One region of the Paenibacillus sp. NPDC056579 genome, then DNA from elsewhere that is predicted to be linked to it. Evidence: riboswitches for the same ligand, from Rfam matches in the RefSeq annotation. Region 1 holds a riboswitch; each other region holds the start of a gene.

What was found. A riboswitch is a leader RNA that binds a small molecule or an ion and turns the genes downstream of it on or off. The one in region 1 is predicted to bind ZMP and ZTP.
Region 2: linked by a shared signal. The riboswitch ahead of rpiB (ribose 5-phosphate isomerase B) and the one ahead of pabB (aminodeoxychorismate synthase component I) in region 1 are both predicted to bind ZMP and ZTP.
Region 3: linked by a shared signal. The riboswitch ahead of ACFQ88_RS00895 (bifunctional 5,10-methylenetetrahydrofolate dehydrogenase/5,10-methenyltetrahydrofolate cyclohydrolase) and the one ahead of pabB (aminodeoxychorismate synthase component I) in region 1 are both predicted to bind ZMP and ZTP.
Region 4: linked by a shared signal. The riboswitch ahead of ACFQ88_RS25265 (DJ-1/PfpI family protein) and the one ahead of pabB (aminodeoxychorismate synthase component I) in region 1 are both predicted to bind ZMP and ZTP.

Annotation. Positions count from the first base shown of each region.
Region 1 covers NZ_JBHTVD010000004.1:397,318-405,373, forward strand. The annotation lists gene ACFQ88_RS18665 (ABC transporter substrate-binding protein) at 1-1,217, shown strand, start outside; gene ACFQ88_RS18670 (sulfite exporter TauE/SafE family protein) at 1,266-2,033, shown strand; gene ACFQ88_RS18675 (alpha/beta hydrolase) at 2,067-2,852, shown strand; gene ACFQ88_RS18680 (ThuA domain-containing protein) at 2,896-3,546, shown strand; gene ACFQ88_RS18685 (SDR family oxidoreductase) at 3,730-4,467, shown strand; gene ACFQ88_RS18690 (helix-turn-helix domain-containing protein) at 4,582-5,514, shown strand; ZMP/ZTP riboswitch at 5,793-5,874, shown strand; gene pabB (aminodeoxychorismate synthase component I) at 5,967-7,091, shown strand; gene ACFQ88_RS18700 (NUDIX domain-containing protein) at 7,128-7,616, shown strand; gene ACFQ88_RS18705 (LysR family transcriptional regulator) at 7,659-8,056, opposite strand, start outside.
Region 2 covers NZ_JBHTVD010000016.1:140,114-148,169, reverse strand. The annotation lists gene ychF (redox-regulated ATPase YchF) at 1-49, shown strand, start outside; gene prfA (peptide chain release factor 1) at 91-1,164, shown strand; gene prmC (peptide chain release factor N(5)-glutamine methyltransferase) at 1,169-2,068, shown strand; gene spoIIR (stage II sporulation protein R) at 2,348-3,154, shown strand; gene ACFQ88_RS36405 (L-threonylcarbamoyladenylate synthase) at 3,280-4,365, shown strand; gene ACFQ88_RS36400 (manganese efflux pump MntP) at 4,827-5,390, shown strand; gene ACFQ88_RS36395 (low molecular weight protein arginine phosphatase) at 5,535-6,122, shown strand; ZMP/ZTP riboswitch at 6,167-6,247, shown strand; gene rpiB (ribose 5-phosphate isomerase B) at 6,345-6,803, shown strand; gene ACFQ88_RS36385 (TIGR01440 family protein) at 6,775-7,482, shown strand; gene glyA (serine hydroxymethyltransferase) at 7,546-8,056, shown strand, end outside.
Region 3 covers NZ_JBHTVD010000001.1:166,629-174,684, reverse strand. The annotation lists gene ACFQ88_RS00925 (peptidylprolyl isomerase) at 1-108, shown strand, start outside; gene ACFQ88_RS00920 (class I SAM-dependent methyltransferase) at 290-1,153, shown strand; gene ACFQ88_RS00915 (RluA family pseudouridine synthase) at 1,157-1,864, shown strand; gene ACFQ88_RS00910 (ABC transporter permease) at 1,987-2,742, opposite strand; gene ACFQ88_RS00905 (ABC transporter ATP-binding protein) at 2,778-3,506, opposite strand; gene ACFQ88_RS00900 (hypothetical protein) at 3,704-3,928, shown strand; gene ACFQ88_RS00895 (bifunctional 5,10-methylenetetrahydrofolate dehydrogenase/5,10-methenyltetrahydrofolate cyclohydrolase) at 4,095-4,949, opposite strand; ZMP/ZTP riboswitch at 5,012-5,091, opposite strand; gene ACFQ88_RS00890 (MarR family winged helix-turn-helix transcriptional regulator) at 5,130-5,537, opposite strand; gene ACFQ88_RS00885 (hypothetical protein) at 5,790-5,957, shown strand; gene gyrA (DNA gyrase subunit A) at 5,954-8,056, opposite strand, start outside.
Region 4 covers NZ_JBHTVD010000007.1:67,721-75,776, reverse strand. The annotation lists gene ACFQ88_RS25270 (discoidin domain-containing protein) at 1-3,398, opposite strand, end outside; gene ACFQ88_RS25265 (DJ-1/PfpI family protein) at 3,858-4,445, opposite strand; ZMP/ZTP riboswitch at 4,519-4,598, opposite strand; gene ACFQ88_RS25260 (hypothetical protein) at 4,802-4,972, shown strand; gene ACFQ88_RS25255 (hypothetical protein) at 5,086-5,394, opposite strand; gene ACFQ88_RS25250 (histidinol-phosphatase) at 5,638-6,447, opposite strand; gene ACFQ88_RS25245 (ABC transporter substrate-binding protein) at 6,470-7,786, opposite strand; gene ACFQ88_RS25240 (ComEC/Rec2 family competence protein) at 7,835-8,056, opposite strand, start outside.

The sequences.
Region 1 (8,056 bases):
AGCGTCAGCAGCAGGAGGCAGTTACACTAAAGGCATATGCGTACAACGGTGCACTAGGAAAGGAGGATTTCGAGAAATATATCGCAGCGCCTGTGAAGAGCAAGTTTCCCAACCTGACACTGGAATATGTCGTTCCAGGGGAAGGAACGGGGCCGACCGAGCTGTTGACGGCCGGCGCTATGCCGGACATTATTATGACAGGATTGCGCGCTTTAATTACCTTTCAGGAATTGGACGTCGCGGTTGACCTGCGGGAATTCGCCGCCAAGCATAAGCTGGACTTGTCCACATATCGCAAAGAAGCCATTGACGCCATTCAAGGCTACGGGGAAAAAGGTGAGCTGTATGCGCTGCCTTTTTACGAAAATTATTATATGATGGCTTACAACAAGGATATTTTCGACAAGTTCTCGGTCCCTTACCCGACCGATCAAATGACCTGGGATCAAGTGAAAGTCCTCGCTCAGAAGCTGACCCGTGTCGAGGATGGCATTACATACAAGGGCATTCAGCCTATCGATACGGTTGATACGTTCGGCCTTGCCAAGTCGCTGTCCTTTTTCGACAATCAATCCGGGAAGGCCAAAGTAACGACGGATGAATGGAAGCAGGCGTTCGAATGGGCAAGCGAATTGAACTCAATACCGGGAAACGAGCCCAAAGACCCGTTAAACATTTGGAAAGGCGCAGACGATTTCATGAAAGACAAGAATGTCGCCATGATGCCTTGGTTTGGCTCCAGATTGCAAACCTTGGTCAGATCCAATGCCGACCTGAACTTTAATTGGGATGTCGTCTCCTTCCCGAGCTTTTCCGAATCCCCTGGACAATCGGCGGAAGTCGACGCACATGTATTTGCCTTATCCAAGACGAGCAAGCACCAGGATCTGGCGTTTCAAGTCATCCAATATTTAACCTCCTCGGAGGAGCTTCAGGGGAGTTTTGTCAAGCTGGGACGGGCGCTGCCGGCAATCCGCAACGACAAGCTGCTCCAGCAGTTCGGTTCGGAGTATCCGCTTTTTCAGACGAAAAATATAGCCGGCGTATTCAAAAGCACACCACGACAGCCGCACAAAGCCCATAAATACGATGATATCGTTCGCTCCAAGCTAAGAGCTGCATTCGCTGATCATTTGGCAGGGAACATAGATATTAATACGGCTTTGCGGAGGGCGGAAGAAGAGGCCAATAAAGAAATCGAAGCAAAGAAGAAATAGTTCTTGAAGTTTAGTCTCTGTAATGGAATGATGAAAGAAGGGTTCTGCATGGTTGTATCCGCACCAATTATTCTAGTTATGTTCGCTGCCGGCCTGCTCTTGGGCTTCGTCGGAGCAGGCGGCTCAGGATTCATTATTGCCATCCTCTCCACCGTGTTCGGGTTCCCGATCCACACTGCGCTTGGGACCGCACTGGCTGCTATGCTCTTCTCATCGGCTTCCGGCACGGTCAGTCATTACCGCGAGGGGAATATTACGCCTCGGACCGGCATTATTGTCGGCTTAGCAGGGGCAATCGGAGCATGGTGCTGCTCGCAATTATCGGTAGGCATCGATGAAACGAAGCTCCAATGGATGACAGCCGGCATGCTGTTCTTATCAGCCATCGTGCTATGGATAAGAATGGGAATTGTCAGCAAACGCAGCGCATCGATGATGGAGCACGCCGCCATAACGGCCGGCATCGGCTTCTGGTTCCGCGCTATCGCAATCGGCATCGTCTGCGGTGCGTTATCCGGACTTTTCGGGATTGGATCAACGCCTTTTATCCAAATCGGTCTGATCACGCTGCTCAGAATGCCGATTAGCCAAGCCGCGGGAACGACGATGCTGATCATCATACCAATTGCCCTTGCGGGAGGGGCGGGATTTTACGGGTCGGGACATCTCGATCTGCTGCTACTGGCTGAAGTGCTGGCCGGTATTATGACAGGGTCCTATGTCGGCGCTAAATTTACCAAAAGGCTCCCGCTGGTCTATTTGAAGACAGCTATGGTGGTCACTCCGTTCATCGGAGCCGCACTGCTGCTATTCTAAATCTGCCGTTTATAAGAAGGAGGAGGGAATCACGTGGCACTGATCCATGTTGAATTTTATTCAGAAGTCTTGGCGTTGTCCAGCTCGATGGACGTCATTGTTCCGCAGCAGCTCCAGAAGCAGCCGGAACGGTTCAAGCCGCCGTACCCGGTATTGTATTTGCTGCATGGCGGCTCCGACAATCATACGAATTGGCAAAGAAATACCGCGATCGAAAGGTATGTCGCCAATTTGGGGCTAGTCGTCGTAATGCCGGCGGTCCAGTATAGCTTCTATTCCGATCAGAAATACGGATTGAATTATTTTACCTTCTTATCCGAGGAGCTTCCGCGGCTGGTGAAGCAGTTCTTTCATGTATCGGATCGCAGGGAAGACACGTTCGCTGCGGGGTTGTCCATGGGGGGCTACGGCGCATTCAAGCTAGGCATAGTATGCCCGGACCGGTATGCCGCCGTAGCCAGTATGTCGGGGAGCCTCGATCAGCGCAGCCGACTCACCGGTGAACCGTCGCTGCCCAACTCCGTCATGCTGCAGATGGCCAAGCATACCTTCGGCTCCGTGGAAGAATATGAACATAGCGCCAATGATTTGGCCTATGTGCTGGAAACGCATCTTGCCAATGGCAAGCAGCTGCCCAAAATGTATCAAGCCTGCGGTACGCTGGATCATAATTATGAGATCAACAAGCGGTTTTACAGCCAATTCCAAAACCGGCTGGATTTAACCTACACCGAGGCGCCGAATCGCGGTCATGAGTGGAATTACTGGGACGAAACGATTCAACAAGTGCTGGAATGGCTCCCGATAAGGGGTAAATAAAAGTCGAAAAACCAAAGCCTATGCCTATAGGAGGTCGAAAAGCTTGAAGGTAGCCGTTTTCTGCGACGATCGCTGGCATCCGGCGAACACTGTTCAAACTGGATTGAAAGCGCTTGAATTAACAGGCATTGAGTACGAATTTATGCAGAATGACTCCGCTTGGTCGGCTGAAAGAATGAGCGAGTATCCCGTTACGATTCTCGCCAAATCGAACTGCCGCTCGGCCAACGATCCGAGCCCCTGGTTAACTCAAGAGGTACAGCTGTCGTTTGCCGACTATGTGGAAGGTGGCGGCGGGCTGTTCGTAGTACATTCAGGAACCGTCGGTTACAAGGATGCTCCGATGTTTCGCCGGCTAGTCGGAGGCGTGTTTGTACACCATCCGCCGGCATGTGAGGTAATCCTTCGGCTGGAGCCGGAAGCGCGCGTTGCAGCCAATGCTCCTTTAGGGCCTACGGCCGTCATCGAGGACGAGCATTATTTTGTCGAGCTGGACGACAGCCTCGCGGAGGTGTTTATGACCTCTGAATCGTTACATGGCCGGCAGCCGGCAGGATGGATTCGGCGCCAGGGCAAAGGGAGAGTTTGCGTAGCTACACCAGGTCATTTTCCCTCTGTGTGGGAGAATCCTTTTTATCGGATGATTTTACAATATGGCATTGGCTGGTGTGCCGGGCATGAACATAGAGGATAATCCGAAGGGCAAAACTCCATTTCTGTTCTGACGGGGTATCTGCAATGCAATTCGTTAGCTCTCACACCCCACAGATAAGGAAGTGCAGAAGTCTATTAATGGAGAAGCGATGAACAGCGGGGATTGACTGTTACAGGATCCCCCCGAGAAAATATCATCCTGACGACAAAGGAGACCATTGCTATGCAAACCGCACTAGTGACCGGTGCCGACCGCGGGCTGGGACTGTCTATTGCCAAGCAGCTGGCTGAGCGGGGCTGGCTCGTATGGGCTGGAAGCTATCTCTCCGATTGGCCGGAGCTTACCGAGCTAAAATCGCTGTATGGGGACACCATCAACATCGTAAAGTTAGATATTGCTTCGGATGATTCCGTTAAGCAAGCGCTGGAGACAGTGAAGCTTCACAGCGCCCACCTGGATATGATCATTCATAATGCAGGCGTTTCCAGCCGCTTGAATAACCGGACCATTATGGAGAGCCAGGACTATGATGACATGCTGCGCATGTATAATGTCAATGCAATCGGCATGCTAAGAGTAACCAACACATTTCTCCCGCTAATGGAAGCAGGCAAGCATAAGAGGCTGTGTATCGTTTCGTCCGAGGCGGGCAGCATTAGCCGAAGTCAGCGAGAGGCATGGTATGGCTATTGCATGTCCAAAGCCGCCCTGAACATGGGAGTCAAGCTGTTGTTCAATTCACTCAGACCGCAGGGCTACACGTTCCGGCTGTTTCACCCGGGATGGATGAAGACATACATGTCGGGTCAGAAAAATATGAATGCTGAGCTGGAACCGGACGATGTAGCTGCCTCAGCCTTGTCCTACTTCTTGAATCCACGGATCTCCAATGTAACTGGGGATGTGGAAGAAGATCATCTGGCGATGCGGGATTGGAAAGGCAATGACTGGCCATGGTAATGAAGGGAGCGGCCGCATATCGGCATCAACCGGTAGCGGCTGCTTTTTGCTGCTTTTGCCGGGGGTGTGATCTTTTTTAGAAGCCTGTTTTGGGGGATTAGGGAGGGGAGAATCATGGAATATACTTATAAAGTCATACCGCTTCAGCAAAGCTTGCCCATTCGCCTAGTCACACATCGCAAATCAAGCTACAGCTACCATTGGCACAAGGAACTGGAAATCTTCCTGGTTCTGGAAGGGTCTATTCATATTAAAACAACGAAGCATCGGTACCATGTATCCAAGAACGAAATGCTCATTATGAACTGCAATGAGATCCACGCTTCGGAATACGCAGGGGTCAATACTTCGGCTTTGATTGTTCAGATCGATTTATCCTTTTGCAAGCCGTTTGGCTATGATTTTACCGAGCTTTATTTTGATCCTGCCTTCTTGTATGATAATGGAGAACCGAATCCTGTCCTTACCGACATAAAACGGCTTACCATTCAAATAGTTCTAGAGCTTTTCTATCAGAAGTCAGGCTATCATAATGAAGTGATGGCGTACATCCATCTATTGATCAGCCGGCTGCTGCGAGAGCTTCCCTACACCCAACGAGATGAAAATGCCGAAGCGTTGTCGGAATCCGACTTTCTAAGGCTGAACCGGATTTTGAGGTACATGAACGAAAGCTATAAACAGTCGATTTCCCTGAGGGATTTCGCCAAAGAGGAGTTTCTGAACGTTTATTATTTAAGTCATTTTTTCAAACGCAAGGTGGGTATTACGTTCTCCGAATGCTTGAACCAAATTCGTATCCAAAAAGCCGTGGAGCTGTTAATGTCGGACAAATCGGCCAGCATGATGGATGTAGCGCTTGCCGTCGGGTTTCCTAATGTCAAATCGTTCAATCGAACGTTTAAAATCAAATATAAGATGACCCCGTACCATTATAGAAAAAGCCAGCTAACCGGCGAAAACCGCAGGGAACCGACGGATACAGAAGTGTTTGATCCGCAAATTATTAGCAGGCTCGAAGAGCTGCTGCATCAGATTAGGTTATAAATTGCAATACGGAAATGCTGTTATTGACCGCGTGCTTGATTGTGATATACTGTTGTTCGCAACACCAATTTATTGGTACGGAAAAGTGGCCGGCGATGAACCAAGGCGGAGCGTTTGTCACATAATGTGGAGAAGCAGCCGCGGCAAGGGTTCCTTATGTTAATATAGGGTAAGAATATAACCAGATATAGTTTAAGGAAGTTACCCTATACCAGGAAAACTGTGATATATTTCTTATAATAAGCATTGGAAAGTGAAAGCAATACCTAAATCAAGTATTCGATATGTGTGACTGGCGTAAATGTGGTGAACCACAAGGGAACACATATTCATATATCGCCGTACGCCTGGGCAAAGTATTTGATCTAATTAAGGATCGAATACTTTTTATTTTATTACGGGGGCTGCTCGGATGGGCACCGGCAATACCAGAGAAGAAAGAAGTGGAGCATATGAAACATAAACCAACCGTCATCATGGATTTTAATCAGAAAAGATTAACATTTGAGAAGCCCTTGCAGATTTGGCAAACTCATAAACTGGAAAACGTGGATGAGATTTTCGAAAAGGTACAGGAGGCTATCCAGGATCAGTATTATGTAGCAGGTTATGTCTCCTATGAATGCGCCCCCGCTTTCGATAGCCATTTCAGCGTTTGTGAGCCTGATGAAGAGTTTCCATTAGTATGGTTCGGTGTCTATGAGAAACCAGTAGAAGAGGTCGACACAGGGGAGAGAGGGGAGTACTCTGTTTCGGAATGGATAGCAGGTACAAATCGTGCAGAGTATAGCGACAACATTGAAAGCATACATGCGGCGATTGCCAGAGGAGAAACATACCAAGTCAACTATTCCACGCGGTTGAAGGCATCGTTTACTGGTGATGACTTAGCCTACTACGAAGATTTGCGGGATGCCCGAACGAATTATTCCGCATACATAAATATGGGGCGCCATCGGATTCTCTCTGTTTCCCCGGAGCTTTTCTTTCACTGGAACGGAGATCTCATTCGTACGAAGCCGATGAAAGGCACCCTTCCTATAACGGGCAGCAAACAAACCTTGTTCGAATCGGAGAAAAACCGCGCAGAAAATGTGATGATCGTGGATCTGCTTCGGAACGATTTGAATCGGATTGCCCAAACAGGCACGGTTAAGGTTCCCAGACTATTTGAAATCGAGGAATATCCCACTCTATATCAAATGACATCGACCGTTGAAGCGAATACGCAGCCCGGGGTTACCCTGTTCGATGTATTCCAAGCTATGTTCCCGTGCGGTTCAATAACCGGAGCACCCAAAATTTCCACTATGAAGCTCATCTCATCCTTGGAAAAGGAGCCCCGTCATATCTACTGCGGCTCTATTGGGCTTGCCGTACCGGGGGAAGGCATCACATTCAACGTAGCCATCCGCACAGTCCTTATTGATTCACTTGCACAACTGGCTGTGTATGGAGTAGGCGGGGGAGTGATCTGGGATTCAACCGCTGACGACGAGTATGAGGAGATGCGAACGAAATCCAAAGTGTTGACCTACCGGAATGCCGGATTAGGCGACAAGCACAAGCATAAGTAGCGGGTGTCTTTAATAATAAGTAAGCTGGTGGTCAAAGTGAATTATGAGTTTCCCGGTGCTTTACCTAATCAGAATATAATCCTAACGAAGCAATGCCTTATCGACGAAGTTAATTGCGTACTGATTTTCGCCTTCTTTGAAGGGAAGCTGGTGCTTGTCAGACATCGCAGCCGAGGCTGGGAATTGCCTGGCGGCATGAGGGATGAGGGGGAATCAGTTACACAAGCCGTTGCCAGAGAGATGTATGAGGAGGCGGGCGGAGAGCTCGAATCGATTGAAAGAATTGGACAATATTTAATATTTGAACACTCCGAGCTTGCATTTGTGAAAAATATCTATATCTCAAAGGTGAGCGTTCTAAGGGAGCTGCCGAGGGGATATGAAACAATTGGAGTCATGCTGTTAGACACCATTCCAAAGCAGGATGAAATGATGAATGATCCCGCATTTAGCCCATTAATGAAAGACAATGTATATCTGATCGTGTCGGAATGGATTAAGGATCATCCGTTTACCCAATCCTAGGCCTCTCTCTTTAGCCTCATCATACGGATCGGCTCAAAAATGTTAAAGACCAGGTAGCATCGTAGATTCTATGTGATTGAGCAGGGTCTTCATAGGTGTTGTCATGTATTTATCCCGATGGCGTACCGCAATCAATTCATTCTTCAGAGAGAGGTCTTGAACAGACAATGATATTAATTTCCCTTGCGATAGCGGCTCATGTACAAGCACATCCGGCAAAATCGTGATGCCGAATCCAGCCTTGGCAGCCTCTATTAAGACAAGGGAATTTACGCTTGTCCATGCGGGCTGTGCGGTATGTCCGGACAAATAAAGCACGCTGTCCAAAGTATCGCGGATCGCGCTCCCTTTCTCTCGCAGTAATAGCTTTTCAGAGCAAAACTCTTGTAGTGTCAGCTCCCTACGAGCGAGGGGATAGTCCGGAGCGCACACGATGTATA
Region 2 (8,056 bases), on a different contig from region 1:
GTACGTAGTGCAGGACGGCGATGTTATGCATTTCCGTTTTAATGTTTAAAATAATATTACTAGCATTGGCGACATAAGGGGTGAATGAAGATGTTAGACAGACTGCAATCGTTGGCGGACCGCTATGACAAATTGAGTGAGCTGCTGTGCGATCCGGATGTAACCAGCGATACGAAAAAGCTGCGGGAATATTCCAAGGAGCAATCCGATCTGCAGGAATCGTACGAGGCTTATACGGAATACAAAGCCGTAGTAGAGCAGTACGATGCTGCACGGATCATGCAGAACGAGAAGCTCGACGACGAAATGCGCGAGCTTGTGAAGATGGAGCTTGAAGAGCTCTCCCAACGCAAGGAGGAGCTAGAGGAGCGCATCAAAATTTTGATGCTGCCTAAGGATCCTAATGACGATAAGAACGTGATCGTGGAAATCCGCGGCGCAGCCGGCGGAGATGAAGCGGCCTTGTTCGCGTCCGATCTGTACCGGATGTATACGAAGTTTGCCGACGCCCAAGGATGGCGGACGGAAATTATGGATGTCAGCATGAACGATCTCGGCGGATTCAAGGAGATTATCTTCATGGTGAACGGGAAGGGTGCGTACAGCAAGCTGAAGTTCGAGAGCGGCGCGCATCGCGTACAGCGGATTCCGACAACGGAATCCGGCGGGCGTATTCATACGTCCACTTCAACGGTAGCCGTATTGCCGGAGATGGAGGACATCGATATCGAGATCAACGACAACGATATTCGCGTCGATACGTTCTGTTCCAGCGGAGCCGGCGGACAATCCGTTAATACGACGAAGTCGGCCGTACGCGTGACTCACGTCCCAACGGGGATCGTAGCGACGTGTCAGGACGGCAAATCGCAAAACTCGAACAAGGAAAAAGCGCTCCAGGTGCTGCGCGCCCGTATTTTCGACAAGCTGCAGCAAGAGGAAATGTCCAAATATGCAGGCGAGCGGAAAAGCAAAGTCGGTACCGGTGACCGCAGTGAGCGGATTCGGACGTATAACTTCCCGCAAAGCCGCGTTACCGATCACCGTATCGGATTGACGCTGCATCGTTTGGATGCTGTATTGAACGGCGATATGGAAGAGATTATTTCCACGCTTACGATTGCTGCGCAATCGGAGCTCATGGATAAAGGGGAACAAGTGTAAAGAGATGACCGTCGAACGGAAGTTGACGATTCGTGAAGCCTATGTGAAGGCTTCTTCTTTTTTACAGGGGTATGACGTCCTTGAAGCGGCCCACTGTGCGGAGCTGCTGCTGCAGCATTTGTTCGGCTGGAGCCGCAGCGAGCTGCTGCTGCGCTGGCAGGAAATGTTCCCCGTGGAACGCCAAGGGGAATGGGAAGCGCTGCTGCAGCGCAAGGCGGCCGGCGAGCCGGTGCAGTATATTATAGGGGAGCAGGAATTTTATGGGCTCCCCTTCAAGGTGAACCCGGCCGTGCTGATTCCACGGCCGGAGACGGAGCTGCTGGTCGAGCAGATCGTGCTGCTCGGCAAGCAGCTGTGGCAGGATGGAGGCGACCGCAAGACAAGCCCGCTTGTCGCCGACATCGGTGCCGGGAGCGGGGCGATTGCCGTGAGCCTCGCCGTGCAGTGCCCGCAGTGGAGCATCATGAGCTCGGACATATCGCCGGCTGCGCTGGCGGTGGCAAGAGCGAATGCGGAGCTGAACGGGGTTGGCGAGCGGGTCTCCTTCGTGGAAGGAGACTTGCTAGCGCCTTACATCGAGCGGGGGTTGAAGCTCGATGCGGTCGTATCGAATCCGCCGTACATCCCGCAGGCGGATGAGGAGGGACTGCAGCCGGAGATACGGCTGTACGAGCCGCCTTCCGCGCTGTATGGCGGGGCGGACGGGCTTGTGCTGTACCGTCGGCTGATTGCGCAGCTGGCACAGCTTCCGGCGCTGCCGTCGCTTGTGGGGCTCGAGGTCGGCATCGGCCAGGCCGAAGCTGTCTCGCAAATGCTGGCGGATGCAGCGGCCTGGGATGAAATCCGGATTGTGCCGGATTTGGCCGGGATTAACCGCCATGTCATCTCCGTAAACCATCCGTGAAGCTTTTTGCTTGCCCGAATGAGTAAATAAACCGTGGGCAAGAGGGTAGGGTAGACCCCAAAAAAGAAGAGCAGGGGGAGGGAAGCCGAAACGGGATATGATCTAGTCCAGAATCCTTCGCTTGAAGCTTGTGAGAGGATCTAGACCGTCTCGGAATCTGTACTCTCTCTCTAAGTTATCTAAGAAATAATAGAGTTAAAAAATAGATTGATAGGTTTAAACCTTCTCCATTCCGTCCATACTAGTCACTATGAAGCGAATGGAGAGGGGCAACGGACCATGGTTAAGCGGACATCCCGAGTTCATTATTTGTATATAGCATTTGCAATTATTCTATTAATCTCTTGTTGGGAAGCACAGCGTGAAAATACGGTCGTTTATGCGTCTGCTGCAGTATCGGCAACCGGCAGCTCGGAAGGCAAGATTCCTGACGAATCGATCCGTCTTCGTATATTGGCTAATTCGGACTCGCCGTCCGATCAATGGATCAAGCGCGAGGTTCGCGATGCTATCGTCGCTCAAATGAACGAATGGGTTACCGGTCCGCAAACTATTGAAGCGGCGAGAGAAACCGTCAGGGCCCATTTGCCGGAATTGAACGAGCTGGTAGGGCAAACGCTGCGCAAAAACGGCTTTGATTATTCCTATCATGTAGAGCTTGGGATGGTTCCGTTTCCGACCAAAATGTACGGCAATTTGGTTTATCCTGCAGGCAACTACGAAGCGCTTCGCGTTTCGATCGGTGAAGCGGAAGGCCAAAACTGGTGGTGTGTGCTGTTCCCGCCGCTATGCTTTGTAGATAGTGAAGCGATTGCGAAAAGCCCGAACGAGGTTCAAGCCAAAAGCGCTCCGGAAGCGAAGCAAGCCGACAGTAAGGCAGCAGCTGACAGCGGAAAAGGCACTAAAACCGAAAGCAAGCAGGCAAGCGATGCTAGTAAAGGCAGCGACTCCAAAACGGTTCAAGGCTCGAAGGGTTCTACTGACAGCAAATCGGCTGTAGTGGTTGTTGATGACGAGACTCCACAGCCGGAAATTCGCTTCTTTTTGTGGGACTTACTGAAAAAAATCGGCTCCATGTTTGCTTAATTGAGCAGGGGAAAGTAGCCGAAGCCACATCGGCCACAAAGATTAATAGCATGCTGGCTCGCTAGGTAAAGCGAGAGCCCGGTATTCAAAAGATACAGAGGGAAACTTATCGCGATAAGGATGGAATGACGATGACGACATACTGGAAGGTAACAGCCGGGAATCCGGATCCGGCCATCGTCGCGGAGGCGGCGGTTGTGCTGCAGCAGGGCGGCGTGGTCGCCTTTCCGACAGAAACGGTGTACGGATTGGGAGCGGATGCCAGACAGACGGAAGCGGTGCAGCAAATATTTACGGCCAAGGGGAGGCCGTCGGATAATCCCTTGATCGTACATATCGCCAACCGGTCTCAACTGGAGGAACTGACGCTTCCGCCGGATGAGGCCGTTTCGCGTCTGCTGGACGCCTTCTGGCCGGGACCGCTGACGGTCGTGCTGCCGGCTCGTCCCGGCGTCCTGTCCCCGCTTGTCACCGCGGGGCTGTCTACGGTCGGGCTGCGCATGCCCGACCATCCCGTTGCGCTGCAGCTTATAGCCGCTGCAGGCTGTCCCGTAGCTGCGCCGAGCGCGAACCGCTCGGGCCGGCCGAGCCCAACACACGCCGAGCATGTGTTGGAGGATCTCACGGGCCGCATCGACGCCATCGTCGACGGGGGGCCGACCGGCGTCGGCCTGGAATCGACGGTGGTGGAGTACGCCGCTGCCGGCCCGGAGGAAGCTAGTGGCCGCGGCGTGCTCCATATCCTGCGGCCGGGCGGCATTACCGCAGCGCAGCTTCGCGAAGCGCTGCCGGGTGTGGAGGTGCGCGAATCGTCCGCGCACGCTGAACCCGCGGCGGCCCCGCGCTCGCCGGGGATGAAGTACACGCATTACGCGCCGCGCGGCGTCATGACGCTCGTTCAGGGCGATGCGCCTGAACGGGTGCTCGCTCGCATCCAACGCGAGCTCGATGCAGCCCGTGCGCGCGGGGAGCGTACCGGTGCCCTCACGTTCCGTGAGCACGCCGACGCTCTGCGCGCGGATCGAGTCGTCGCCTGCGGCAGCCTGGGCGACCTGGAATCGGTGGCGCAGGGGCTGTACGCTGCGCTGCGCGAATTTGATGAAGCGGGGATCAGCTTCATCCTGGCCGAGACTTGCCCCGAGGAGGGCATCGGGGCCGCTATCATGAACCGGCTGCGCAAGGCGGCCGGCGACCGTGTCATAGAAGCCTAGAGCACTCCTTATCTACGTGGAATTCTATGGGGCTTGACCGATCTCCACGCAGCGCGGATCGTGTCATAGAAGCCTAGAGCATTCCTTATCTACGCGGAATTCTATGGCGTTTGACTAACCTCCGCGCAGCTCGAAAGTCATCCTGAGATTCGCGCGCATTAGCAAATTGAAGTCTAGCCGGTGCTCCCTTAATGGAGACCGGCTTTTTTCCGCTTGGCGATAACCCAAGTCTAGGCGCTGGTACAGGTATAATCCCGCAGCGAACTGCCGAAAATGTCAGTGAGAAACGGGGGGAAATAGCTAAAGGTTTGCTTTAGCAAACTCGCATCGTAAGCTGGTCAGCTTTTACCGTCATTTTACCGTTCGCGGCTCCACCTTTGTCCCACCAAATTCCCAGACAAGTCATGTTTCCCAACTCGTCCGCATATGTTGATTAGGAACGGACAGGGGGTAGAGGGTGGATGGATTGGACATCTCCGCTAATGGTGGGGCAATTTATCGCGATATTGATCATGGCTATTGCCCTGGGATTGGACGCGCTGTCGCTGGGCATCGGGATCGGCATGAAGGGAATCCGGAAGCTAGACATATTGAAGCTCAGCTTCGTCATTGCTCTTTTCCACATGTTGATGCCGTTAATGGGGATGTTTATGGGCGGCTACGTGAGCTCCTTGTTGGGCGGGGTCGCTACCAAAGCCGGCGGAGCCCTGCTTTTGCTGCTCGGTATCCATATGGTGTACAGCTCCCTAAAAGGGGATGAAGTGAGATCCATCGACCACCGGACGTTATGGGGCATCGTTTTATTCGCTCTTAGCGTAAGCATAGACTCTTTTTCCGTGGGAGTGTCGCTCGGGATGTTTGCCGGTGATGTCGTATTGACCGTGCTGATGTTCGGCTCCGTCGGAGGGCTCATGTCCATAATCGGTCTGATGCTGGGCAGCAAGATGGGCAAATGGGTGGGAGAATACGGAGAAGCGATGGGCGGTGTTATTTTGTTGGCGTTCGGAGTTCATTTCTTGTTCTAGCAGCCAGCCTCGCCGCCAGTCAAGCTACCGATCTTTGGCTCGGGCTGGTTAACCGGATAGTCCCTATTTTTGCGATTTTGAGGTACAATAGAGAGGTAAGGCTCTATGCAGCCTATCCTTATACAAGAAAAGGCAGGGATCCCTATGAATCGAATCTTATTCGTTTGTACTGGCAATACCTGCCGCAGTCCAATGGCCGAAGGATTAATGCGGCGGCTGCTGGCGGAACATCAATTACCGCATATCGAGGTGCGGTCAGCCGGAGTGTCGGCGATGGATGGAGCTCCCGTATCGCGTCATGCCGCTGCGATATTGAAGGAGACCGGTTCGGATTGCAGCATGAGCTCCAGCACTTTGTCAAGATCGTTGATTGAATGGGCCGATATCGTCCTGACCATGACGTCGGGCCACAAACAGCACGCCATCGGACGTTACCCGGAGTTTATCGATAAAATCTATACGCTGAAAGAATATGTGGACGACGATCCGAACGCCGCCGACCTGATTGCGGAAATGGAGAGTCTTATCGCCGATTTGCAGGTAAAACGGGCGCTGTCCCAGCAAGTGACGGACGAGGAACGGGCGAGAATATTGACGCTGGAGCGCAAGCTTCCCGATTACGATATCGCCGATCCGTTCGGAGGTTCTTTGTCCTTGTACCGAGAGTGTGCGGAGGAAATCGAAGCGGCATTGCTGAAGCTGGTTGCAAAGCTAAAGTCACAAGCCAATTAGGCTTTACACCTGCCTTTATTTCCGCTATGATAAAGATACATTACAAGACCCGATGTAACTGGCGACGAGTGGGCTTAACCACAGTGGAGCATCGGGACATACGGCCGGTCGCCTGGGCAAAGAGCGTCGATGTGCTGTCCGCAGCACTCGATTGCTCTTTTTTCGTTTTTTTGCCATCTTTCGGTTATAATGAAGCTAACTACAGTCAGGAGGCGAAAGACATTGAACATTGCAATTGGAGCAGATCATGCAGGAGTACGTCTGAAGGATGAATTGATCGGATTTATCGAATCGTTAGGGCATCGGGTAGCCGACGTCGGGTGCAACTGTACGGATTCGGTCGATTACCCCGACTATGCGATTGCCGTATGCGACCAGGTTGTATCCGGTCAAGCCGACAAAGGGATTCTGATCTGTGGAACAGGGATCGGGATGACGATTGCGGCCAACAAAGTACCGGGCATTCGCTGTGCGTTGGTTCACGACCTATTCTCGGCGAAAGCAACCCGCGAGCATAACGATACGAATGTGCTGTCCATGGGCGAGCGTGTCATTGGGCCGGGGGTAGCGCAGGAAATCGTCAAAATTTGGCTCGAAACCGAATTCTCCCAAGGAGAACGTCACCAAAACCGCATTAATAAAGTCAAGGCGCTTGAAGACAAGTACGCAATTCATCCGTAACGGAAGCTTGATGAAAGAGGCGATTCAAGTGAACAATTCGGACGTTTCTACTGCAGCAGCAAGCTCTGGAGACTTGAGTCATGCAGATAACGGCGCGTGGGATATCGCTTCGATACGTCCTGCGCTGGAGCAGGTGCTGCGCGAGCTTATCCGTGCGGGTAACATCGAGCGGGGACAGCTGATCGTATTCGGTACCAGCACGAGCGAAGTGATCGGCCGGCACATCGGCACTTCCGGAACGGAAGAGGTCGCCGGGCATTTGTTCGACGCCATCCAGGCGGTACGGGCCGAGGTCGGATTTTACCCTGTGTTTCAATGCTGCGAGCATTTGAACCGGGCGCTTGTGCTGGAGCGGGAGGCAATGAAGGAATATCGTCTGGAGCAAGTATCGGTCGTTCCGGTACCCAAAGCGGGCGGAGCCATGGCGTCCTATGCTTTTAAGAAGCTGGAGCAAGCGTGTGTTGTCGAAACGGTGGAAGCTCATGCGGGAATCGATATCGGGGGCACGCTGATCGGCATGCATCTGAAGCGGGTAGCCGTTCCGGTTAGACCGACCATTCGCCAGATCGGACAGGCGTCCGTCCAAATGGCGTTTACCCGACCAAAGCTCATCGGCGGAGCGCGGGCGGTTTATACTGCCCAAGAAGTTCCGGCTAACGGCACGGAAACCTGCAGCTAAATTGATTAGTCTTAATTGGAATGATACATCCCTATAAGCCGAACTTTAAGGAGGACATTAGACATGGAACAATTACGCAAGCAAGACCCTAAAATCGTTGAGGCGATGAATCTCGAAATCGGCCGTCAACGCGATAAAATCGAGCTGATAGCTTCGGAGAACTTTGTAAGTGAAGCGGTTATGCAAGCTATGGGTACGGTTCTTACCAACAAATATGCGGAAGGTTACCCGGGCCGCCGTTATTACGGCGGATGCGAGTACGTCGATATCGTTGAAGATATTGCACGCGATCGCGCAAAAGAGCTGTTCGGTGCGGAGCATGCGAACGTTCAGCCTCATTCCGGCGCTCAAGCGAACATGGCGGTTTACTTGGCGGCACTTCAGCCTGGAGATACCGTATTGGGTATGAACCTGGCTCATGGCGGCCACTTGACTCACGGAAGCCCTGTTAACGCATCCGGTCTTTTGTACAACTTCGTTGCTTACGGAGTAAGCGAATCCGATTCCCGCATCGATTATGATGATGTGCGCAAAGTGGCTTTCAAGCATAAGCCTCGTTTGATTGTTGCCGGTG
Region 3 (8,056 bases), on a different contig from region 1:
CAATTTAACGATACCCAGCTGGCGGAGACCATCATGGACTCTCATTACCAGCAGTTTATGAATAGCGAGCTGCCTTCCCTCCTGCAAATCGTGGAAATACCGAAATAACGGCTTGCGCTTAAGAACTCCTGCAAAGTAAAGCCTTGGCTTGGGAATCAATCCGAATCCATTGCTTATATTGGTAAGAAAGACCGGCGGTCTCCCTCCGGTCTCTTCGTCATGGCATTGCACGTGCAATTAGTGTAAAATGTGGTAGATGTATATTGACAGAAAGAAGGTACCCGAATTCATGTTTGCTGCACACGATTGGAAGGATTACGAATTAATCGATACAGGGGATGGAGAAAAACTGGAGCGCTGGGGCAACATTGTGCTCCGCCGGCCGGACCCGCAGATCATTTGGCCGCTGCCTAAAGAGACAGGCCAATGGCGGGGCGCCGACGCTCACTATCATAGAAGCTCCAGCGGCGGCGGCCAGTGGGAGTACAAGAAGGAAATTCCGGAGCGTTGGACGATTTCGTACGACAAGCTGTCGTTCCACATTAAGCCTACCAGCTTCAAGCATACCGGTCTGTTTCCTGAGCAAGCCGCCAACTGGAGATGGATGATCGACAAAATTCAAGGCTCAGGCCGCAAGATCAAGGTGCTGAACCTGTTCGCCTATACCGGCGGGGCAAGCGTCGCTTGCGCCTATGCCGGAGCGGAAGTATGCCACGTTGACGCATCCAAAGGGGTCGTTCAATGGGCCAAGGATAACCTGCAGCTGTCGGGTCTCGGAGATCGTCCCGTTCGCTTCATCACGGACGACGTATTCAAGTTCGTCCAGCGCGAGCAGCGTCGCGGAAGCAAGTACGACGCTATCATCATGGACCCTCCTTCCTACGGCCGGGGCCCGAACGGAGAGACGTGGAAGCTCGAGACGAATCTGTATCCGTTCGTGGAGTCCTGCATGCAGATCATGTCGGACAGGCCTTTGTTCATGCTGATCAACTCGTATACGACGGGAATTTCCGCTACGGTATTGAAAAATATTTTGGCCATGTCGATGGGCAGATCCTACGGCGGTCAAATTACTTGCGGAGAGATCGGCTTGCCGATCACCGCATCCAAGCTGATGCTGCCATGCGGCATTTTGGGTCGTTGGGAGGCGTAGCCGATGGCGCCGGCCTCTCTTCCTTCCGTTCCCGTGCTGTATGAGGACAATCATATCATCGTCGTCGTCAAGCCGGTCAATGTTCCGACGCAGGAGGACAACTCCCACGATCCCGATCTGCTTACGATGATAAAGCAGGACCTGAAGCACCGGCATCACAAGCCGGGCAACGTGTATTTGGGGCTCGTCCACCGCCTGGACCGTCCGGTAGGCGGCGTGATGGTATTCGCCAAAACGTCGAAGGCCGCTTCCCGGCTGTCCGATGCGGTTCGTACCCGGTCCATCCGCAAGGTTTATACGGCGGTGATCAACGGCAAGCCGAAGCAGCCGCAGGGCACCTTGACCCACTACTTGCTCAAGGATCCGAAGACGAATATGGTTTCGGTCGTACCGCCGAACAAACCCGGCGCTAAAGATGCCGTTCTTGATTACCAGGTGCTCGATCATCAAGAAGGGCTCTCGCTAGTACAAGTCGAGCTGCATACAGGCAGACCGCATCAAATCCGCGTGCAGTTCGCCGCTATCGGCTGTCCGCTCGTAGGGGATCAGCGGTACGGAGCACATTTGACCAAGCCGGGACAGCAGATCGCCCTTTGGTCAACGGAGCTCAGCTTCGAGCATCCTACGACGAAAGAAACGCTTCGCTTCAGCTCCAAGCCGCCTAAAGCTTACCCGTGGTTTCTGTGGGCCGAACGAATGCAGCTGCAATGAGAAAACTATGCTCCGCAGCCCCATAGCGGAAAAAAAGCCTAACGACAGCCTTTTCGGCTTCGTTAGGCTTTTTCAATTCGACAATCCATTTCGACGAATAGCGGCAAAAGGCTCCAAATTATTCACGAGCTCATCGGCTTCAGCCTGTCACCCTCCGTAAACCACAGCCGATAGCTGATCAAGCTCAGCACAATGCTTGTCAGCGCAGCCGACGACACCAGCGCAAACATAATGAGGATCTGGTATCGGACCGCTTCAACCGGGTTCGCGCCCGCCACGATCATCCCGGTCATCATGCCGGGCAGCTGTACGAGTCCTACCGTCTTCATTCCATCGATGGTAGGAATCATGCTCGCTTTGACCGAGCGCTTCAATGGCTCATGAATCGCTTGACGCGTCGTCGCTCCAAGCGACAGCAGCGCCTCGATCTCTCCTTTGGAGGCGTCCACCTCCCGTATCATTTGGTTAATGAACAGCCCGGAAACGATCATGGCGCTCCCTATGGTAATCCCGCTCATTGGGATAATATATTGAGGCGTCGTTTCGATGATCCGCAGCCCAAGCAGCAGTGCCATAGTCGACGCTTCGGTGATCGTAATGGCGATGGCGATTCTCCAGCGGATGCCCTGAAGCCCCTTCCCTCTGCTCCCTGCATTCCATGAGGCTACGGCAATCATGGAGCATAAAATAAGAAGAAGAAAAACAGGATTTCGCGCGTTAAACACAAATTGCAAAACATAGCCTATCAACAGCAGCTGAACGGCGGAACGTACCGTGCCTATCGCAATCTCCTTGCTGAGGCCAAGCTTTTGCCACATGGATATAAGGATAGTAATCGCAATAAATAGCAGAGTCAATATTAGTGCCGTATTGGACATGCCGCTCTCTTCCTTCCTGTTCCGTACCCCGACGGTTATTCATCGTCCCGCGGAATGAACTGCCTGGCCGCCTCCGTCACCGGCTGGTTGAAGAAAATACTCGTTTCGCTGTTCTCCATCAGCGTATGCTCAGCCATAAACCATACCCGGTCACTGGTGTGACGCGCTTGCTCCAGATCGTGAGTCACCCAAATCATAGCGGTCCCTTCGTTCCGATGCCACGCAAGCAGCGTCTGTTCTACAGCCTGCTTGCTGTGCAAATCCAGGGATGCCGTGATCTCGTCCAGCAGCAGCAGCTCCGGCCTGAGAAGCAGTGAGCGAACGAGCGCCACGCGCTGCTTCTCTCCTCCGGACAGGTCGGATGCACGCTTGCCCCAATTCATGCTGCCAAGTCCTACGTCTTGGAGCAGCTTGTGAGCCAAGGCTTCCTCGAATGGCTGCCGATGAAGCTGGCTTACCGCCCGCAAATTATCCTCTACGCTGCCGGGGAGCATGACGGCGTGCTGGGCCACATAGCAAACCTGCTTCCTCCACTCCTGGGGCGTCCACTGCTGCTGGCTCCTCTCCTTGAACCATACCGTCCCCTCGTCGGCTGCATCCAGCATGCCGATAATTCGCAGCAGCGTGCTTTTCCCTTGTCCGGACAAGCCTAACAGAGCTACGATGGAAGGCTCCATGATTTGAGCGTTAACATCGGCAAATAATAGGCGCTGCTCCTCCTGTTGGCGAATCTTTTTCTCCAGCTTCCGAATTTCCAGTAACATGTATCGTTCACATCCCGATTCCCTCTGTTCAATAGTGTCCGCACCCTTGCGTCCGTTTGACGACTTGTCTATTATAGCGCATTTCCAACACTTGGTGCATGAGAAGTTGAATACGACTCAAACTGCGGCGGATAGGGTAATGATATAATAATCCGACGATTCGTCAGAAGACTTCCCAAGCTTAGGAGGAACAAGCGATGGCTAATGATAAGAGAAACTTGATAGAGGATTTGTTGTGTTTAAGAGTCAAATGGAACCCCGGCAGCGAATATCCCCTGAAAGCGCAGGCAGCCTGGCTAGAGGCCGTGGAACGCGCGGTGGAAGCGGAATCTAAAGTGGAACGGCTTCTCCAATCCATAACCGAAAAAGATAGGGAGATTGAACGGTTACGCAGCCTGGTTCATGGTGTGCCCGGGAGCTGAGCTTCTTTGGGAGCCGAATGGCCATCGAGCCGACCGAACCGCCCAGCGATAGCGGCAGCCGAACAAGATTCAGTTCATGACGTATCTCCCACAACAGAAAAAACACCCAAGCCTTTGCCCGGATCCGAACGACCGCACGAAGGCTTGAGTGTTGCTTGGCAAGGAGTTATACGGCACACGCGCTTGCTCTCTCTGCCGCATCCACTGTATGTTTGAGCAGCGTGGCAATCGTCACAGGACCGACTCCTGCAGGGACCGGTGTTATGGCGCTCGCCCTGCCAAGACAAGCGTCATAGTCGACATCCCCGACGTTACCCGGATTATACCCGGCATCCATGACGACCGCGCCCGGTTTGATCCAATCGCCCTGAACGAATTTCGGCTTGCCGACGGCAGCCACAACGATGTCCGCCTGCTTGACGATATCAGCCAAGCCGTTCGTTTTGGAATGGCATATCGTCACCGTCGCGTTCCGGTTAAGCAGCATAAGAGATACGGGCTTGCCTAGAATAGGGCTTCTTCCGATGACGACGGCATGCTTTCCTTCCAACGGCAGCTGATACGCATCCAAGATAGCCAGTATTGCCGCTGGCGTACACGATGGATACAGACCGAAACCGAAAGCGGTCTGGGCGAAGCCCAGCGTTGTGACCCCGTCCACATCCTTCTCGATAGCAATAGCCTCAAAAGCCGCCCGCTCGTCAATGTGATGCGGTACGGGATGCTGAAGCAATATGCCGTGCACGGTCGGATCTGCATTGAGCTCCCTTATTACTGCGAGCAGCTGCTCGGTGGTTGTTTCCCCGCTCATCTGAATCCGTTTGGATTCCATGCCAAGCCGTCTGCAGGCGTTGCCTTTCATTCGGACGTACGTTTCAGAGGCAGGATCATCGCCTACCAGCACCGTAGCCAAGCACGGAGTTATCCCCTTGTCCGTCAACCGGGCGATTCGCTCCTTCAGCTCCTCTTTGATTTCGCTTGCTACACTCGCGCCATCCAAAATCATGCTATTAGTTTCCATAACCATCCATCCTCTCGGCTTGAGTAATGTAAAAACGCAAAAAGGCAAGGGATACGATCCCTTACCTTTGCCCAGGCGTACGGCTAATGTTTCTATGTGCTCCCTCATGGTTACCCATGTTCCGCCAGTTACACATAGCTTATGTACGTATATCATAACGCTATTTTCAATCAAGATCAACTAGGCGTTCGCAACTTTCCCCAATAAATATACCAGTACCTGCTGATTGTGGGAGGAAATCCGGCTTAAATAATTTTGCAGGAAATGATCCCGAATCTCTTTTCCGCGCTGGCATTCGGTCTTCCCTTTGTCCGTTACCTGCACCCAGACGATACGACGGTCCTTCTCATCGCGCTCCCGCGTGATCAGCTCCGCCTTCTCCATCCGGTCGAGCAACGTTGTAATGGCGGCCGGCGTCGTAGCCAAAAACTCAATGAAATCGGAAGGCTTCATTCGCTCGTGTCCCGATAGCAGCTCCAATACGGTCAATTGTCCTTCCGTCAACGTTGGCGCGAGCTCCGTCTCCATATGATTGCGCAAATCTTTGGATAGCTTCCACCATAGCTTAGCAAATTCGTGAGTAACCACAATTCATCACTCCTGCATCTACTTTTATTGCCTTCGTCCGCACTTGCTCCAAGATCGGTAGTACCGTCACCATCTGTGCTGTTACTAATATTATACCACTGACAGCCCAAGGTTTAAAGGTTAACGCTATAAATATTTTAAGACATTAATCGATAAAAAACAGGCACATTAGACCTCATTCAACATATATTGCATTATGGGCACATGAGGATCGGCGGAGCTTGTCAATTCATGCGAAGGAGCGATGCGGTAATGGAAGCGTGGAAGCAGATGATCGGAGAGAAAGCGCTGCAGAAGGGCATAATAAACGACCCACAATGGCTGGAGAGGCTTGATGATTCCATGCCAGTGTGGGCCGTCCTTGAAATGTTCATCCAATTAATAGAAAAAATGGAGCCTAACTACAACAGCTACGATTAATCCACCTTCAGCAGGTCGACGATCAAATCGGTCTTAGGCACTGAAATGACTTGTCTGCCTGTAGATTTGCGCTGCTCGATCGGTGTAGCTTCGGACGAGAAGGACATTCTCTCTCCGCTCTGCAGAACGGCCGTAAGCAGCAGCTCCTCCTTGACGGTATACGCCTTGATAAGGACGTCGCCGTTCGGTCTTACCCGTTTGCCTTCCCGGAACTCGAACGTGAAAATTCCTTTACCTCCCCGGCCTTGAACCGGATAATCCAGTATGAGAGAGCGCTTAGCATAGCCAAGGTCGGAAATGACGAGAAGCTCTCCTTCCTCACCTTGAATCCATTCGGCACTGACAACCTCATCGTCGTCCTTCAGCTGAATGCCGCGAACGCCGCCGGCTGCTCGTCCCATTGGATTAACCTCATCTTCCCTGAACCGGATCGCCATCCCCTGCTTCGTCACCAGCAAAATATCCTGGTCGTTCGTACTCACGCGCACATCGATGATCGCGTCATTCTCCCCTACTTTACAAGCGACGATACCGTTCGAACGATTCGTCATATATTCCTTCAGCTCAGTACGCTTCACCTGTCCGCGCTTGCTGACGAAAACAAGCGATTTGCCCGGATCGTCAAAGTCGCGAAGCGGAATGACGTTCACAATACGGTCATCCTTCGGAATCGGAATGACATTGACGATCGCCGTTCCGTTCTCTTTCCACTTGTACTCGGGAGCCTGATGTACCGGAAGCAGATAGTACTGGCCTTTCTGCGTAAAGATCAGCAGGTTGTCGAGCGTATTGACCTCCAGCAGATATCGGACGTAGTCGCCCTCCTTGAGGCCGGTCTTCTCCAGCTCGCCGCCCGAACGGGTGAACGAGAGCTTGCTTGTCCGCTTAATGTACCCTTCATTGGACAAGGTGACGAAGACGTCCTCCGCCGTTATCATGACCTCGAGATTTACCTTCAGCTCTTCCACTTCGTCCTGAATATCCGAACGGCGGTCCACTCCGTACTTACTGCGAATGCCGGACATTTCATCTTTGATAACACCCATCAGCTTCTTCTCGCTGCTCAAAATACCGCGCAGGTAAGTGATCGTCTTCTGCACATCCTTCAATTCCTTCTCGATGGAATGAATCTCAAGATTGGTCAGCCGGTACAGCTGCAGCGTAAGAATGGCGTCCGCTTGACGCTCGGTAAAGCCGAACTGTGCAACCAAGTTGTTTTGCGCATCCTGGCGATTTTTGGACGCTTTGATCGCCGCGATGACTTCGTCCAATATGTTAAGCGCTTTGGCCAAGCCCTCCAACACGTGAGCCCGATCCTCCGCCTTGTCCAGCTCATACTGGGAGCGGTAGGTCACCACTTCTTTCTGATGCGCTATATAGGCTTGAAGAATTTCTTTGACGCCAAGCTGCCGAGGCGTCTTGTTGACGATAGCCACCATGTTGAAGTTATAGGTGACTTGAAGGTCCGTCTTCTTGAACAAATAAGCCAATATGCCTTGGGCGTCGGCATCCTTCTTAAGCTCTACAACGATTCGAAGCCCGTTGCGTCCGCTTTCGTCACGGACAACGGCAATGCCCTCGATCTTCTTCTCGAGACGGATGTTCTCCATCGCGGTAACAAGCCGCGCTTTGACAACCTGATACGGAATCTCGGTAATGACGATTTGCTGAGCGCCGCCGCGCACCGTCTCAATCTCCGTACGGGCACGGATATAAATGCGGCCTTTGCCGGTACGGAACGCTTCCCGAATACCGTCCGAGCCCATAATGATGCCGCCCGTAGGGAAGTCCGGCCCCTTGATAATCTGCATCAGCTCGTCGAGCTCCATCTCGGGCCGTTCCATCAAGGCAATACAGCCGTCGATGACTTCTCGCAGGTTATGCGTCGGAATTTCCGTCGCGAAGCCGGATGAAATCCCGCTTACTCCGTTCACAAGCAGGTTCGGATAACGGGAAGGCAGCACTACCGGCTCCTTCGTCGTGTTATCGAAATTATCTTTAAACTGCACGGTGCGCTTCTCAATATCGCGCAGCAGCTCCATCGCGATTTCCGATAAGCGGGCTTCGGTGTAGCGCATCGCGGCTGCAGGATCGTCGTC
Region 4 (8,056 bases), on a different contig from region 1:
CCGGCGTATACCTTCTTCCAGTCGGTACCGTTCTCGGACAGCTCCAGATCAAAGAAATACTTGTTTTTGTCCCCGTTCAAGAAAGCGCCAATGAAGCTGTCGACCCATTTGCTTTCTCCAAGATCGAATTGGATCCAATGCTCTCCTTTGGCGGCGTAGCGAGTAGCCAGATTGCCATCAATCGCGTTCGGCGGCGGAAAGCCGGAATTGTAGCCCGGGCTTGCCGTAACACCCGTGATCTGGAATGGAACCAATCCATTCGGAATGTCGCCATAGACAGGTATCGGGGTGAACCGAACGCTGTACCGGTTCTCCAGTGTCGGATCCTGAGGATCCTTCACGGTAATGTACGCTGTACCGAAAGGCTCCTGTGCTTGGGTAACCTCAATCAAGTTCGAGCCGGTGGCAGTGACGACAGGAATGGTTGCCGTCCCTTCCGGCAGGGAGGCTTTATAGCTGTATACGGCTGGGTCAAATCCCGAAACCGCTTTGCCGTCTACTTGAATCCCTTCCAGCTTGGGAGATACGAAGACAGGCGGCACTGCACTTGTAGTCGCGCTGAAATCGATCCGCATGGCCGGCTTTCCTTCAAAGGTGCGCTGCGGCCGCAATGCCTCCGATGTGTTATCGCCGATGGAGAGGGTATGGTCCTCCGAAGTAATGATGTAGGTGAGTCCATTGCGCTTCTCGACACGTTCGATTTGGAACATTTCGCGGAAGCCGTTCTGTTCGCTGACCCCGTTCGGATACGCGCCGTTGCTGTCGGGGATTACTTTATAGGCGCCGAATTGCAGCGACATCCACTTTCCTTTCAACGCGCTGCCTTCCGGCAAGTTCGCGTCGGTAATGAGCGCGTCCACATCCGATCCATCGGCGCGACGAACCGCCCCCGTAATCGTTCCGGTATAGGAAGATGTGCCGATGGTCAGCGATTCGCCGCCGGATTGGAAGCCGCTTCCGTTAATCAAATAAGGCTTCGTGAAGCCGTGACGATCATAATGAACGCCGATTCTTCCGTTCAGCGAGTATTTCCCGTCAGCGGTAGCAAAAGGCTGATCCGCCGCCGTACTTCCGGTAATCGCCTCGTTGTTCATATTCACCAGCACGACATCTTCCCGGCCGTTCTTGAACTTGACGGAAAGCGCCACATGCTCCGGATTTGCCTGCTGCAGAGGAACTCTGCTGACGCTGGCAATCGCCGAATCACCGTTCAACGGCTCCATGACACTGATAAACAAGCTGTCCAGGTTACTTTCACCGGGAGCCTCTCGCTTCACAATCAGCGACGGACGCCAAAATTCATAAATGTTGTCATATACTTTGTCGCGGAACGAATGCGGGCTTTTGCCCAAATACACTTGGTTGCTTCCGTCGTCTACCATGAAGATACGCGTTCCAAGTCCGCCATCCTCCGCGTCACGGAAAGTCACATCCCAATTGCCCGGAGACTGTCCCGTGCTCATATCTCTGAACATGCCGTACCAATTCCGGGAATCCCCTTCTTTGACCGGGTCCGTCCATGTTACGTTATCCGGCAGCAGCGGATACGGCTTATCGATTTTTTGCAGCGGGAAGCTCGCTTCGGCCGTTTCGTCGAACTGGGTCGAGCCGTGCAGGAAATATTCATGAGTGCTGCCGCCGGTTACTTTGAACAAGTCGATCACGTATGGATGCTCGGCGTCAATGGTGTTCATGACGTTCAAACGCTGGTATCTTTGTGTGGTGCCCGGGTATGCCCAATTGCTGTATACTTCCGATGCTGCAATGCCGTCTATCCCTGGCTCGTAAAGAGAAAGGTTGCCGTTCGTAAACAGGTGGCCCGGGTTTCCGGCGCCTTGCTTGGTGCTGCGGAATTGATTTTTCTTATTCACCACCACGTTGTTGGTCGCAAGCGTTTCACTTGTGAAATCGCGCGCCGCATTCCGGGAATAGCGGATGCCTCCGAGCAGCTCCTTCCCGAAGCCGAATAACGTGGAGGAGAGCACATTCGGATGAACATGGTTCGCATAATCGTTGAAATGGAGATTGTACTGCGTCTGCAAACGACCGTCACCATCCCCTAGCATCAAATGGCCGTAAGCCGGCAGCAGCTGGGACGTTGTACTGTTACGTTTCGAAGCTCCGCCCTTGGTCGTATCGTCGAACGGAGGCAGATCCCCGTCAGGGAACGCTACCTTCTTCTGCGCTTCCTTGGCACTGGCGAGGAAAGCCGACTGCCTGTCGATCTTCTCCTTCAGCTTCTGCTCTGCTTCCGTTTCCGGCGAATGAATTTGGAAATACGTTTTGATCAGCTGGGAAATCGTATAGTTGGAATTGGCATAGCCCGCATGATAAGAGAACGATTCAGGAAACATACCGTCCCGCTTGAAGTTGTCTCCTACCGTAATATCCATATATTTGCCCAGCCACTCGAGCAGCTCCGGACGGTGAAGCACCGTGGCTACTCTGGAGATTGCTTCAACAGCGCCCGACAGATTGGTGGAAGTATGAACTTTCATAGACTGATAAGTCGTCAGCCAATTGACTACATTGAGGAAGAAGTCGTTCGTAATATGCTCCCGGACATCGTAGCCTTTGCTCTGAGACAGCTCTTGCAATGCAGCGCTATTAAATATTCGGTCAAAGGCGTAGATTTCCCCGGTATGCATTTCGTGAGCAATACCGTTATGGTCGCTGACCCTTTGAATATCCGTATTGTAATAGTCGTCTACATCGTCCGCGCTGATGAACGAAGCCCCATTCTTTTTGGTCATGTAAAAATCCGGAACGGCCGTCGCCCACGCATCCAATGCTATCGCCGCTCTCCGGGCATATTTCTCGTCCCCGGTTGCCAAGTAAGCGTTTGCCAACACCGGTAAATTGTCGGACATGAATTGGGTTTTCTCGTAGTCGATGCGCGCCTGAATCAGATACTTTTTGCCGTTGTACAACACATAAGGAACGCTGACGGTTTTCCCGCTCATTACCTTCACGGATTCATACTGATAGGGGTATTGGCTGTTGTTCGGAAAGACCAGCCCTTTCTTCGTCTGGATCTGGTCCGGATTCGCCGGGCTCCATACCCATCCGTCGCTGCCGTCGAAGGGATCGTTCAAGACGGTGCGCGGGGATTGCTGCGGCACCAGCCTAAGCCACTGCTCGTCCGTATACTGGGCAAGCAGCTTATCGGCGTTGGCTATAGCCGTTTGCAGCTCGGTCGCGCTTGGCGGGAAATACGGGTGCTGGACAGCAGCAGCTGCGGCAATGTTCTGAGATCCGATAGTTGCAGAGGATGCTGCGCCACCCGAGTCGGTTACTGCTCCCATCTCAGCCAAAGCATAGGAGCTAAGTCCGTTTAATTGCGAGAATTGAAAGGCCACAATCATCGCTGCCACCACCGTTCGATGCTTTTTTAACACTAATACCATCTCTCTTTCGTAATAGATTTATGAAAAAGCCGAGGGAACAAAATGTATGAATCTGTCTTTAGCCCCGGCTTTATCGCCGTTTTTCATTTCGCTGTGAAGAGCCTCCTCCCGAATCAGGTCCGGATATCGCAGCTAATCGGATGCTATAAGGGCAACAACTTTTAATTAGAGCGCTTTCATAAAATAGCTGCATTAATGGGCCGATAGTATGCCGTCGCGATTTTTTTCTCATTTTTGCCTCTAAGCTCCCGTTCCGACTTCATTATATTGGTAAACATTAGGAATTAGCTATGAAAAATGTTTACTTCTTATGTGTCTAATATTCACTTTTACTGGAAATCGAATGGGGTACAACAGGTGCATAGTACAAGAAAAGACGCCCCCTGCTGGAGTGCGCCCCGTTTTTGCTCGAATCGTAATTAGTCCTTGTATATCCAGTACATTGGCACATCAGCTGCCTTGTTTGTTTGTGAACGGAGAATAGTAGGGATAATGCATCGCTTCTTGAACTTGACGAACTACATTCTCATTGGTAAGCGATTCTACGAAATAGAGACCGAGATCGATGGAAGCCGATACGCCTCCGCCTGTAAACACATTGCCATCCCGTACGAAGCGCTCCTGAACCACTTCAGAGCAGTAGGGCTCCAGCAGGTCGTATGCGGATGGATTCGTTGTCGCTCGTTTCCCGGTCAAAAAGCCTGCCGCCCCCAAAATTAAAGCTCCCGTGCATACAAACACTTTGTATTCCGCATCTCGTGCCGTCTGAATCCATGAAATGAATTCGGTATCGAATCTGAGCTGCCTTGTGGACATGCCCCCAGGTATAAAGATCAGATCATAGTCGGATAAATCCGGGCACACATGCTTGATTTGTATCGTCAACCCGCGATCATCCGTGATTTGCTCTTTGTTGGAACAGAAATGCCAGGACACATTTTCTTGTGCCTTTAAAATGCCGAGCCAAGTTACCGCTTCATAAAAACCGACCAAATCGAGCGCCGTCATCTTGTCGAACAAAATGTAAGCCATCTTCATTTCAATATCACCTGTCCCTTCATGAATGGAAAATAAAAAAGCATTTGATTACGATCATGAGATCGCAAACCAAATACTTTGCCCAGGCGTACGGCGATATGAACATGTGCTCCCTCGTGGTGATCCACGTTTACGCCAGTAACACATACCAAATATTTACTTTATTGTATGTCAAAACAGCTGAGCATTCAATAGTCCTTATTGCATTCCTGGCATTTCCCTTTCTCTTCCCGACTATTCCTGACGAAAATTCACGGAAAAGAAGGAGCGCCCTCCTCTACAACATAGGATAACCGGATTGGTAAGATATGGAGGTAGCAAAGGAATACATTTTCTAAGAAAAGGTGGAGAACACAATGAAAAAATTTCGTTTTGCAGCGATGGCATTGGCAGTAACAGCAGTAGTGGCACTGGGAGTCTCTGGACTCGGAACCTCCGGCGAGGCGGACGCTATGTATTACGGGTATGTGCCAAGCGGGATGGGAGAAACTTTGGAAATGGCTTACTGGTGGTATTTCCTGAGATAAGAGTGAGCTTGTGCCTTCTAATAGGCAGCACTTAGGGGCTGCAGCAAAAAAAAATCGTCTTTTGCCTTGCGGCAGAAGACGATTTTTTGTCAGATGGTGCCTGCAGGCAGACGTTATCCTTCTACTATATCGGCGACCAGAGCGCTCGCGACCTCTACCATCTTGGGGATTACGGCTTCATTGCTGCCGGATACGTATAGGTCTCCCTCATAATGACGGAATGGAATCTTCGCATCGCCATAGCTCCACATGAAGAAATCTCCCTCAATCGACATGGTGGTGGAGCCCGTCACCGTAAATACGGATGTGTAGGTAAATTCCGGTTCGGACGCGAAATACTGTTTGCATTCTTCCAAAGATATATGTTTTGCGGAATCTTCAATTTGTTGAAATTCTCTTGTAATCCGATAGCGTTTGCTCACTTAAGTGACCTCCGTTAGTGTATGGAATTCGTTCGCCTAAAGCTCTGGTGAGACGGTGTACGTATCTCCGACGAACAAGCAGTCTCGTATCTATCATAGCCGAAACGGGGCGTGAACTCCACTTAAGCGGCCGGGTTTATATCAGGCTGCCTATAGACTTGGTAACGCATATCAGTCTATCGGACAGAGAATCCGCTATTCCCTACAATACAACCGCGCCATCAGGCAGCCTTTTACTCAGATCTATATCATCCTCGAAGGCAAAGGAACCATCGTTCGCCGGCGCCTCCGGAACGCAGCAAGCTCCCTTACCCCGAGCTCGCGCAAAGCCGTAACTACATGCTCCCAGTCGTACGCCAGCTGCTCCGGATCATGAGCGTCCGAGCCGAACGTAAGAGGCACGTTCCGCCATATAAGCAGCTCGATCAGCTCCAAGGACGGAAACCAGGCTTGGCAAGGCTTGCGCAGCCCTGATGTATTGATCTCGACGGCTGCATCCGACTCTGCAATGATGCCGACAGTCTCCTCCCACAGGACACGTACCGGGTGAGGGCACACTCCTTTGACAGCGTCGATATGACCCATAATATCGTATTGCCTGCTGCGGACCGCCTCGTGCAGGAGACGGAGGTATCCTGCATACGTCTCCTCCGGATCGGTATTCCCCTGCTGCCACCTTCTGCGGCTGAACACATGGATTCCGTCTACATAATGGACGGAGCCGATGATATAATCGAGCGGATAATCCGCGTAGATCCGCCCGTAAGCCTCCGCCCAGCCCGGAATATAATCGGACTCCACCCCGAGACGGACGTCGATGCGTCCCTTATATTCCTCGCGAAGCTGGGCCATCTCCGCAACATAGCGCGGAAATTCGGACTTCGCCATCGTCATATCCGGTACGGGCCGGTCCTCTTCCCGGTGGAAGAACGGACTGTGGTCCGCCAGTCCGATCTGATCCAGACCGAGAGCGACGGCAGCCTCGATCATATCTCTTAGAGAGCCTTTTGCGTGTCCGCAGCGCTCGTGATGCGTATGATAGTCTATTTTCATAGCATGAGTCCGCCTTAGTAAATCAAGGCTTCTCCGACTTGATGTATTGCGTTATCGCCTCTTCCGCTTCGCGCAAGGCGGTGTTCACGTCTTTCTTGCCCTCGACGTATTCTTTGAACTTGTCTACGACAATGCCTCTCGATTTCGTATAAAAATTGGAATATGGCGGCGAGGCGGGAGCCGGTTTGCTTTTGAAAATACTCTGGATCTTCTTGTCCTTGAAAGCCTCGTTTCCTTTCAGGAATTCGGCGTTGAACTTAGGGTCCTTCATCAGAGGCAGCTTGCCGGCCCTCGAGCTCATTAGCTGTACTTCGTCGGAGAAAATAACCTCCATCGCGCGCATGGCGTCATCCTTGTGCTTGCTCGATTTGCTGATGGCCGTCACGTTAATATCGTAGGCTCCATACAGATTCGGCCGGCTCGAGTAGCTCGGATACTGGGCGACATCCCAATTGAGCGACGGGTCCGCCGTCAATTTATCGAACAAGTTAATTGTCGTCAACATCGCGACGTTTTTGTCTTTCGCAAACCGGTCCGTGACGCTCCCTTTCATAATGCCTTCCTTCGGCGTATTGCCCCGGATATCGTAAATTTTCTTGCCGGTTTCGTACACGAGCTTATACGGCTCGCTATTCACATCGGTCGTATCGGTCCGGCCGTCTACGATACCCAAGGATAGAGGTGTCAGCATGCGGGTCAAATAATCCGGATCGAGCCCAAGGTACTGGGTTCCTCCGTCTTCTCGCGTCACCTTTTTCGCCAGCTCAATGATTTCGTCCCATGTCATTCCGTCCTTCGGATAAGGAACGCCGAACCGGTCAAAGATGTCCTTGTTATAGTAGGTGACGTAAATTTGCACCCAGTTGGGGAGCCCGTACAGAAGCCCGCTCTTGGTAGCCGCCTTGACACTGTCGAGCGCACCTTGATCGAATCGTCCCAAATCCATATTCATTTTCTTGGCCAGAGGGGTAATGTCCTCGAACAAGCCCATATCGTCATACTGAGGCATAAGCCCGTTCCATACGGAAATGAGATCAATATCTTCCCCGGCGGCGAGCGCCTTTTCAATAGATGTATTCGGCACAAACTCCAAAGTAATATGAGGGTATTTCTTCTGTACCGGCTCCTGGAACAGCTTCTTGAAATCGGCTTCCGTCCAGTAGGCTTGCGCCTGGTACATTTTCAGCGTGACGGGCTCGAACTTTTCCTGCTGCTGCGGCGGCTTGGTCTCTGCAGTCGGTTCTGTCCCTGTGCTTTGGCTTGATGAACATCCTGCTGCAAGGGCTGCGGTCAATAAGATCGAGAGACTTACGGTCATTCCTTTTCGAATAGGATACATGATATGAACTCCTCGCTCAAAAAATGGGGTAAGGCCATGCTAACGTGATCATTTCTTGAAATCCGGGTAGTCCTTTTCGGTAAAGACATTCAGCTTCTTTCCGTCGGATGTGAGCAGCACTTGACCATGAAAGCCCGTTACATACGTTTGGATGTTGTTTTTTTGATAATTCAGCAGCTGTTTGAAGGTGTTAAAGTGGTCGTAGCTGATGACGGCTATACGGGGCGACACCGCGCTCAGCCAGGACTGCGACGAGGAAGTGGAAATGCC